2 regions of the Robertmurraya sp. DFI.2.37 genome follow, and region 2 is predicted to be linked to the other one. Evidence: a T-box and tRNA genes for the amino acid it is inferred to sense, from the RefSeq annotation. Region 2 holds a T-box; the other holds one or more tRNA genes.

Region 1 (3,453 bases), on a different contig from region 2:
TGCTGCTTGAGTTAACTTTCTGAGGTGGGGACATCGTAGATGCTCTATATCTCAAAGTTGAAAATTTGATAGTAGCACATATTTACTTTAGAGCCATTAGCTCAGTCGGTAGAGCATCTGACTTTTAATCAGAGGGTCGAAGGTTCGAGTCCTTCATGGCTCACCATAGTTTTTACGACGTAGGAGAAATTAACTTTCTTTAATATGCATCAGTAAAAAGAACTTATGATTTAACATGCGGGTGTGGCGGAATTGGCAGACGCACTAGACTTAGGATCTAGCGCCGCAAGGCGTGGGGGTTCGACTCCCTTCACCCGCACTTTTAAACCTTTTATGATGCGGAAGTAGTTCAGTGGTAGAACACCACCTTGCCAAGGTGGGGGTCGCGGGTTCGAATCCCGTCTTCCGCTCCATTTATTAGCCGGGGTGGCGGAACTGGCAGACGCACAGGACTTAAAATCCTGCGGTAGGTGACTACCGTACCGGTTCGATTCCGGTCCTCGGCATTAAAGTATTTTTGCAGTAGTGAAATTGACTGTATATTGCGCCCGTAGCTCAATTGGATAGAGCGTTTGACTACGGATCAAAAGGTTAGGGGTTCGACTCCTCTCGGGCGCGCCATAGAACGGGAAGTAGCTCAGCTTGGTAGAGCACTTGGTTTGGGACCAAGGGGTCGCAGGTTCGAATCCTGTCTTCCCGACCACTATACTAATGGGGCCTTAGCTCAGCTGGGAGAGCGCCTGCCTTGCACGCAGGAGGTCAGCGGTTCGATCCCGCTAGGCTCCACCAATAACTATTTATTCTAATAATGACTCATAATCAAGTGAGTATTTATCAAAGTATCTTTGGCGGTGTAGCTCAGCTGGCTAGAGCGTACGGTTCATACCCGTAAGGTCGGGGGTTCGATCCCCTCCGCCGCTACCAATATTTTACCACAAAGCTTTATTGGACCTTTAGCTCAGCTGGTTAGAGCAGACGGCTCATAACCGTCCGGTCGTAGGTTCGAGTCCTACAAGGTCCACCACTATTTTTTGCATAAGCAAAACAACTTATAATATTTCGGAGGAATACCCAAGTCTGGCTGAAGGGATCGGTCTTGAAAACCGACAGGCGGGTTAAACCGCGCGGGGGTTCGAATCCCTCTTCCTCCGCCATATCACTTTTACTATTATCGCGGGGTGGAGCAACAAGCGTTACTTCACTGAGTAAACTGCGAGTTGTACCGATTGAAGTGCTTCCTTGAGTAAGCATACTGAAATCGGGACAGTCAATAAGCTATCTAGTAGCATGTGCTTATCTAGGTATATACTATTATCGCGGGGTGGAGCAGTCTGGTAGCTCGTCGGGCTCATAACCCGAAGGTCGCAGGTTCAAATCCTGCCTCCGCAATCGACTTTTTCAATTAAATAAGACTTGAGGAAATAAAGAAAGATATTTTTCTTTCGTCGAAAGGATAAAGAAAAAGTTATTTTCACTTAACGTTGAAAAAGACAGAGGAAAGCTATTTTCTCCTACGTCGAAAAAGACAGAGGAAAGCTTTTTTCTCCTACGTCGAAAAAGCTTTGGTCCGGTAGTTCAGTTGGTTAGAATGCCTGCCTGTCACGCAGGAGGTCGCGGGTTCGAGTCCCGTCCGGACCGCCATTTACATATGTTGGCTCAGTAGCTCAGTCGGTAGAGCACGATGAATAAACGGCAAGGATAAACATCCAGCGCACTCATCGAGCATCATCTTGAAAAATATTCTGAGATGAGGGCGAAGGACAATGACCAACTATATGTAGGATTAATATCATGATGGCTCAGTAGCTCAGTCGGTAGAGCAAAGGACTGAAAATCCTTGTGTCGGCGGTTCGATTCCGTCCTGAGCCATCAAAGCTTTTTTACGAAGCGTTAGTGAAGTAAAGAAGCTTTCAATATGCGGGTGTAGTTTAATGGTAAAACCACAGCCTTCCAAGCTGTTGTCGTGGGTTCGATTCCCATCACCCGCTCCAAAAGGGGCCTATAGCTCAGCTGGTTAGAGCGCACGCCTGATAAGCGTGAGGTCGATGGTTCGAGTCCATTTAGGCCCACCATCTTTGCTTTTGTAATTTATAGAAGCTAGAACATGAGATTTGTATCGTATTCCGCGGTAGCTCAGTGGTAGAGCAACGAGCAAAAGCATCATGAATGTGTTGCGAGTTGTACTCATCGAGCTGCTACTTGAACTAGCATTCTGAGATGAGGACAATCAGAAAGTAATCAAGGTAGAGGAATGAAATAATAATTTTCCGCGGTAGCTCAGTGGTAGAGCAATCGGCTGTTAACCGATCGGTCGTAGGTTCGAATCCTACCCGCGGAGCCATATGGAGAAGTACTCAAGTGGCTGAAGAGGCGCCCCTGCTAAGGGTGTAGGTCGGGTAACCGGCGCGAGGGTTCAAATCCCTCCTTCTCCGCCATTTCAGGCCCGTTGGTCAAGTGGTTAAGACACCGCCCTTTCACGGCGGTAACACGGGTTCGAATCCCGTACGGGTCATAAAAAAAGCTGTTGACATTAGGTCAACAGTTTTTTTTATCGTTCTACACTAAATGAGCTGGTTTTAGTCTCTAAAAATTTATTGAATTTGGAAACAAACTTTTAAGTATAAAGACATCTAACCCCGCAACTCTTTTCTATATTAAATAGACGAGAACTGAAATAAGAGACGACATTACTATTACTCGCACAGGAGTTTAAGAAGGGCGCTAATGATGAAGGATATCTTCATCATTAGCGCCCTTCTTTTATCCGTTACCGAGTTCTTTTTTCATCCGGGCAATCATTAATAATTCAGCAGCGTCACGCTTATTTAAGCTGTTAAATATCGTAATTAACTCTTTTGCTTCTGCCGTTAGATTCACGATTTCTTTCGTATCTGTGTTGTTCGTAGTTCCTCTGTCTTTGGAGGGACTGATTGCAGGTTTATCATCCTGGATCACGATATTTCCGTTATTAAACAGTGAATCCACTACGTATTCCTTTCCAGTCAGCAGCCAATCCGCAGTTACGTCAAACTCCTTCGTAATTGCATAGATAGCTTTGGCGCCAGGCAGAGATTTCTTTTTCTCGCTTTCCCAGTCTCCAACATTTCCAGCGGAAACACCAATTCTTTTTGCAAAAGCAGCCTGAGATAATCCATGTTTATCTCTTAATAATTTGATCCGCTCTCCAATATTTTCGATATTTTTCACCAATTTTTTCTCCTTTCGTACGAAAATACGTGTTTATATACGAAAATTCGATTATTTTTGTTAACTCACACGTAAAAACGTGTATAATTTTAATTAACAAATGATATTTGTTCACCGGTGCTAAATAGCTGCAAATATTTTTTGTGAAATATGAAATTGCGTATTTTTAATTTAATTGCTTGACACCTAAGTTAAAGTGCTATGAATAATATGTTTTCTTAGAAAAGGGCTCCTTGCATTCTGCTT
Region 2 (3,929 bases):
ACGATAAAGAGCTGCTGCAAATTCTCTGAAATAGAAGCAAGCAAGTCTTTTGTTTCTCCATTAACGTACAGACTTACTTTTGCCGATAATGATTTTCCAATCACTTTTTCGTTTCTTGCCTCTTCCAATGCCTTCAAAATATCATCGCGCACATCCATAAACGCAGTCCATTTTTTTACTAATTCATTCCCATTTGCAAGTTCTTTATCCTCTGGAATTGTAGTTAGTTGGACGCTTACCTCTTCTACATTTGGAATATGCCCCCAAACTTCATCCGCTGTATGTGGAAGAATTGGCGCTACTAATTTTGTTAAAGTGATTAAGCATTCATATAAAACGGATTGAATTGATCGGCGCTCTTCGTTATCCGGTGCCTCGATATAAAGAACATCCTTCGCAAAGTCTAGGTAGAAGGCACTTAAATCAAGTGTACAGAAATTATTGACCGCATGATAAATGGAAGCATACTCATAGTTCTCATAGGAATTTCTCACATTTTTTATCAAGTGATTTAATTTCACTAAAATGAATTGGTCTACTTCTCTTAATTGTTCGTATGCCACCTTATTTACACTTGGATTAAAGTCGGCAAGATTTCCTAATAAGAACCGGAATGTATTTCTAATTTTGCGATACACTTCTGCTACTTGCTTGAGTATTGCGTCAGAGACCCTTACGTCAGCTTGATAATCAACGGAAGATACCCATAATCGCAAAATATCTGCTCCAAGCTGGTTCATAACTTTTTCAGGGATAATCACATTTCCGATTGATTTACTCATTTTTCTACCTTCACCATCAAGTACAAAACCGTGACTTAAAACTCCTTTATAAGGCGCTTTTCCTGTAACAGCTACGGCTGTTGATAATGATGAATTAAACCAACCACGGTACTGGTCAGAACCCTCTAAATAAAGATCGGCAGGTCGTTGTAAGTCTTCACGTTCTTCTAAAACTGCTTGATGGGATGAACCTGAATCAAACCAAACATCCATAATATCCGTTTCTTTTGTGAATTTTCCATTTGGACTTGATTCATGTGTAAAGCCTTCCGGCAATAAATCTTTTGCATCTCGTTCAAACCAAATATTCGAGCCATGCTGACGGAATAAGTCAGAAATATGATTGATCGTTTCATCAGTAATAATCGGTTCGCCATTTTCACCGTAAAACACTGGAATCGGAACTCCCCATACGCGTTGACGTGATATACACCAATCGCCACGATCTCTTACCATATTGAAGAGACGAGTTTCCCCCCAAGCTGGCACCCACTTTGTTTCTTTTACAGCATCCAGTAGCTCATTGCGGAAATCTTTAATCGATGCAAACCACTGAGCAGTTGCGCGGAAAATTACTGGTTTCTTCGTTCTCCAATCATGTGGATACGAATGGGTAATAAAATCCAATTTCAACAAGGCGCCAACTTCTTGAAGTTTTTCTGTAATTTGTTTGTTCGCACTGTCATAAAATAATCCTTCAAAACCTGGTGCCTCACTTGTAAAGACGCCTCTATCATCGACAGGACTTAATACATCCAAACCGTATTTCCTCCCAACAAGGAAGTCGTCCTCCCCATGTCCTGGTGCTGTATGAACGCAACCAGTACCAGCATCTGTCGTAACATGTTCACCAAGCATCACAAGGGAATCACGGCCATATAACGGATGCTTCGCTACGATATATTCAAGCTCGCTTCCCTTCAATGTTTTAACAACTGAAGCATCTTCCCAGCCAAGCTCTGTGGATACAGAATCTAATAATTCTTCAGCAATGACATATTTATTGCCTGTTACTTTAACAACGACATAATTTAAATCAGCATGCACAGTGATTCCAAGATTTGCTGGAATGGTCCATGGTGTTGTCGTCCAAATAATAATTTTTGTATCTGCATCAAGTACCCCTTTTCCGTCTTTCACATCAAAAGCAACATAAATAGAGGCTGAACGCTTATCTTTATATTCAATTTCTGCTTCAGCAAGAGCAGACTCACTTGATGGGGACCAATATACAGGTTTTAACCCTTTATAGATATAACCTTTTTTCGCCATTTCTCCAAATACTTTAATTTGCTGTGCTTCATACTCTGGCTTTAAAGTGATATATGGATTTTCCCAATCCCCACGAACACCCAAACGTTTAAACTGAGCTCTTTGACTGTCAATTTGTTCATAAGCATATTCTTCACATAGCTTTCTAAATTCAGCAACTGTAAGTTCCTTGCGCTTAACCCCTTTATTTGTTAATGCTTGCTCAATTGGCAAACCATGTGTATCCCATCCCGGTACATACGGAGCATGATAACCGCTCATTGATTTATAACGGACGATAAAATCCTTTAAAATTTTGTTTAAAGCATGCCCCATATGAATATCCCCATTTGCATATGGAGGACCATCGTGCAATACAAACATAGGAAGTCCTTTTGTCTTTTCCTGAACTGCCTTATAAATGTCCATCTCATTCCATTTTTCCTGCATTTCAGGTTCTCTTTTTGGCAAATTTCCTCGCATTGGAAACTCTGTCTTTGGCATTAATAACGTGTCTTTATATTCCATTTCTCTTCCTCCTTACAAGTCCTAGCTCACTAGTCATACAGTATTACCTAATTTCAGATTTTAAGGCATTTCATCCACATTTTTAAAACACAAAAAACCCTCTCATCCCAAAAAGGGACGAGAAGGTTTTAAATCCCGCGGTACCACCCTTGTAGATAGAAAATCTATCCGCTCTATGTTCGTAACGTGAATAACACGCCTATGCCTACTTATTTCAAAGAATCCATTCTTGAAAATGTTCAACTAGGTACTCAAGGGTGATTTCCAACTTTTTATCTTTGCCGAACTTTCACCGTCTTCGGCTCGCTACAGATAAGATTAAAAAAGTGTACTTGTCCCTCTCATCGTATGAAATATATTTTATTAACGTATTATATTCTCTTTTATGACGAGACGTCAAGCCATTGAATCTTCTTCCTCTGCGGATTTCAACTCTGCCGCGTCAATCTCATATTGCAAAAGATGATCCCAATCATCATTATTTAGCAGATCTAATTGAGCCTCAATCAACATTTTAAAGCGTGTGCGGAATACTTTTGATTGCTTTTTTAAATCCTCAATTTCCAAAGCGATCTTTCTTGCCTTCGATAATGACTCATTTACAATACGATCGGCGTTTTTTTCCGCCTCTTTTATTATGAGCTTTGCCTCTTTTTGTGCGTTACGCTTAACTTCCTCTGCCGCCTCCTGGGCTACAACAATCGATTTATTCAATGTCTCCTCAATATTAGAAAAATGGCCAAGGCGCGCATTCATATCATTTAATTTTTCTTCTAATTCCTTTTTCTCACGAATGATGATTTCATAATCTTTAATTACCTGATCGAGAAATTCGTTTACTTCATCTTCATCATAACCTCGGAACCCTTTGTTAAACTCCTTGTTATGAATATCTAAAGGTGTTAATGGCATGAAGGCCACCTCCATATTTCTGTAAGTAGTATGTATTCATCAATATTCGACACTTGCTCTCATAATCCTGCACAATTCTAAAAAAATATGAGGCTTGAGCAGTTATTTTTGTTTACCACCGACAATTCGCCATTTATCTTTCTTTGTTTTCCCTTCAATCGAAATTAATTTGAGACGCCCAAAGCCTCTTACAGAAAGAATGTCCGCCACACCGCATTCAAACGATGGGTTTTCAATCGTTGTCCAATTGACTTTGACTCGCTTATTTCTAATTAATTCTTGTGATTTTTGCCGAGAAAGATTAAGCAATGCAGCTAATACAGTATCTAAACGGAGCGAAGAAACAGTCGCAGTCATTTCCTGCCAATGACCTTCAATTACTAACCCTTCTTCGCTAGGCAGTTCCTTTAATGTTACAGAAGCCCGACCAATTTGGGTAAGTTGTAATTTGATATA

The links. The T-box of region 2 lies ahead of ileS (isoleucine--tRNA ligase). A T-box ahead of a tRNA ligase gene usually reads a tRNA of that ligase, here a tRNA-Ile.
Region 1: it has a tRNA-Ile gene. The T-box ahead of ileS (isoleucine--tRNA ligase) is inferred to sense a tRNA for this amino acid. The anticodon was not compared.

Annotation. Positions count from the first base shown of each region.
Region 1 is NZ_JARGEJ010000026.1:734-4,186, forward strand. It holds tRNA gene PZE06_RS14370 (tRNA-Lys) at 91-166, shown strand; tRNA gene PZE06_RS14375 (tRNA-Leu) at 238-319, shown strand; tRNA gene PZE06_RS14380 (tRNA-Gly) at 339-413, shown strand; tRNA gene PZE06_RS14385 (tRNA-Leu) at 421-506, shown strand; tRNA gene PZE06_RS14390 (tRNA-Arg) at 545-621, shown strand; tRNA gene PZE06_RS14395 (tRNA-Pro) at 627-703, shown strand; tRNA gene PZE06_RS14400 (tRNA-Ala) at 714-789, shown strand; tRNA gene PZE06_RS14405 (tRNA-Met) at 848-924, shown strand; tRNA gene PZE06_RS14410 (tRNA-Ile) at 948-1,024, shown strand; tRNA gene PZE06_RS14415 (tRNA-Ser) at 1,062-1,154, shown strand; tRNA gene PZE06_RS14420 (tRNA-Met) at 1,316-1,389, shown strand; tRNA gene PZE06_RS14425 (tRNA-Asp) at 1,565-1,641, shown strand; tRNA gene PZE06_RS14430 (tRNA-Phe) at 1,797-1,869, shown strand; tRNA gene PZE06_RS14435 (tRNA-Gly) at 1,918-1,991, shown strand; tRNA gene PZE06_RS14440 (tRNA-Ile) at 1,996-2,072, shown strand; tRNA gene PZE06_RS14445 (tRNA-Asn) at 2,267-2,341, shown strand; tRNA gene PZE06_RS14450 (tRNA-Ser) at 2,345-2,435, shown strand; tRNA gene PZE06_RS14455 (tRNA-Glu) at 2,441-2,512, shown strand; gene PZE06_RS14460 (helix-turn-helix domain-containing protein) at 2,761-3,207, opposite strand.
Region 2 is NZ_JARGEJ010000001.1:109,076-113,004, forward strand. It holds gene ileS (isoleucine--tRNA ligase) at 1-2,561, opposite strand, end outside; T-box leader at 2,672-2,915, opposite strand; gene PZE06_RS00550 (DivIVA domain-containing protein) at 2,958-3,473, opposite strand; gene PZE06_RS00555 (YlmH family RNA-binding protein) at 3,576-3,929, opposite strand, start outside.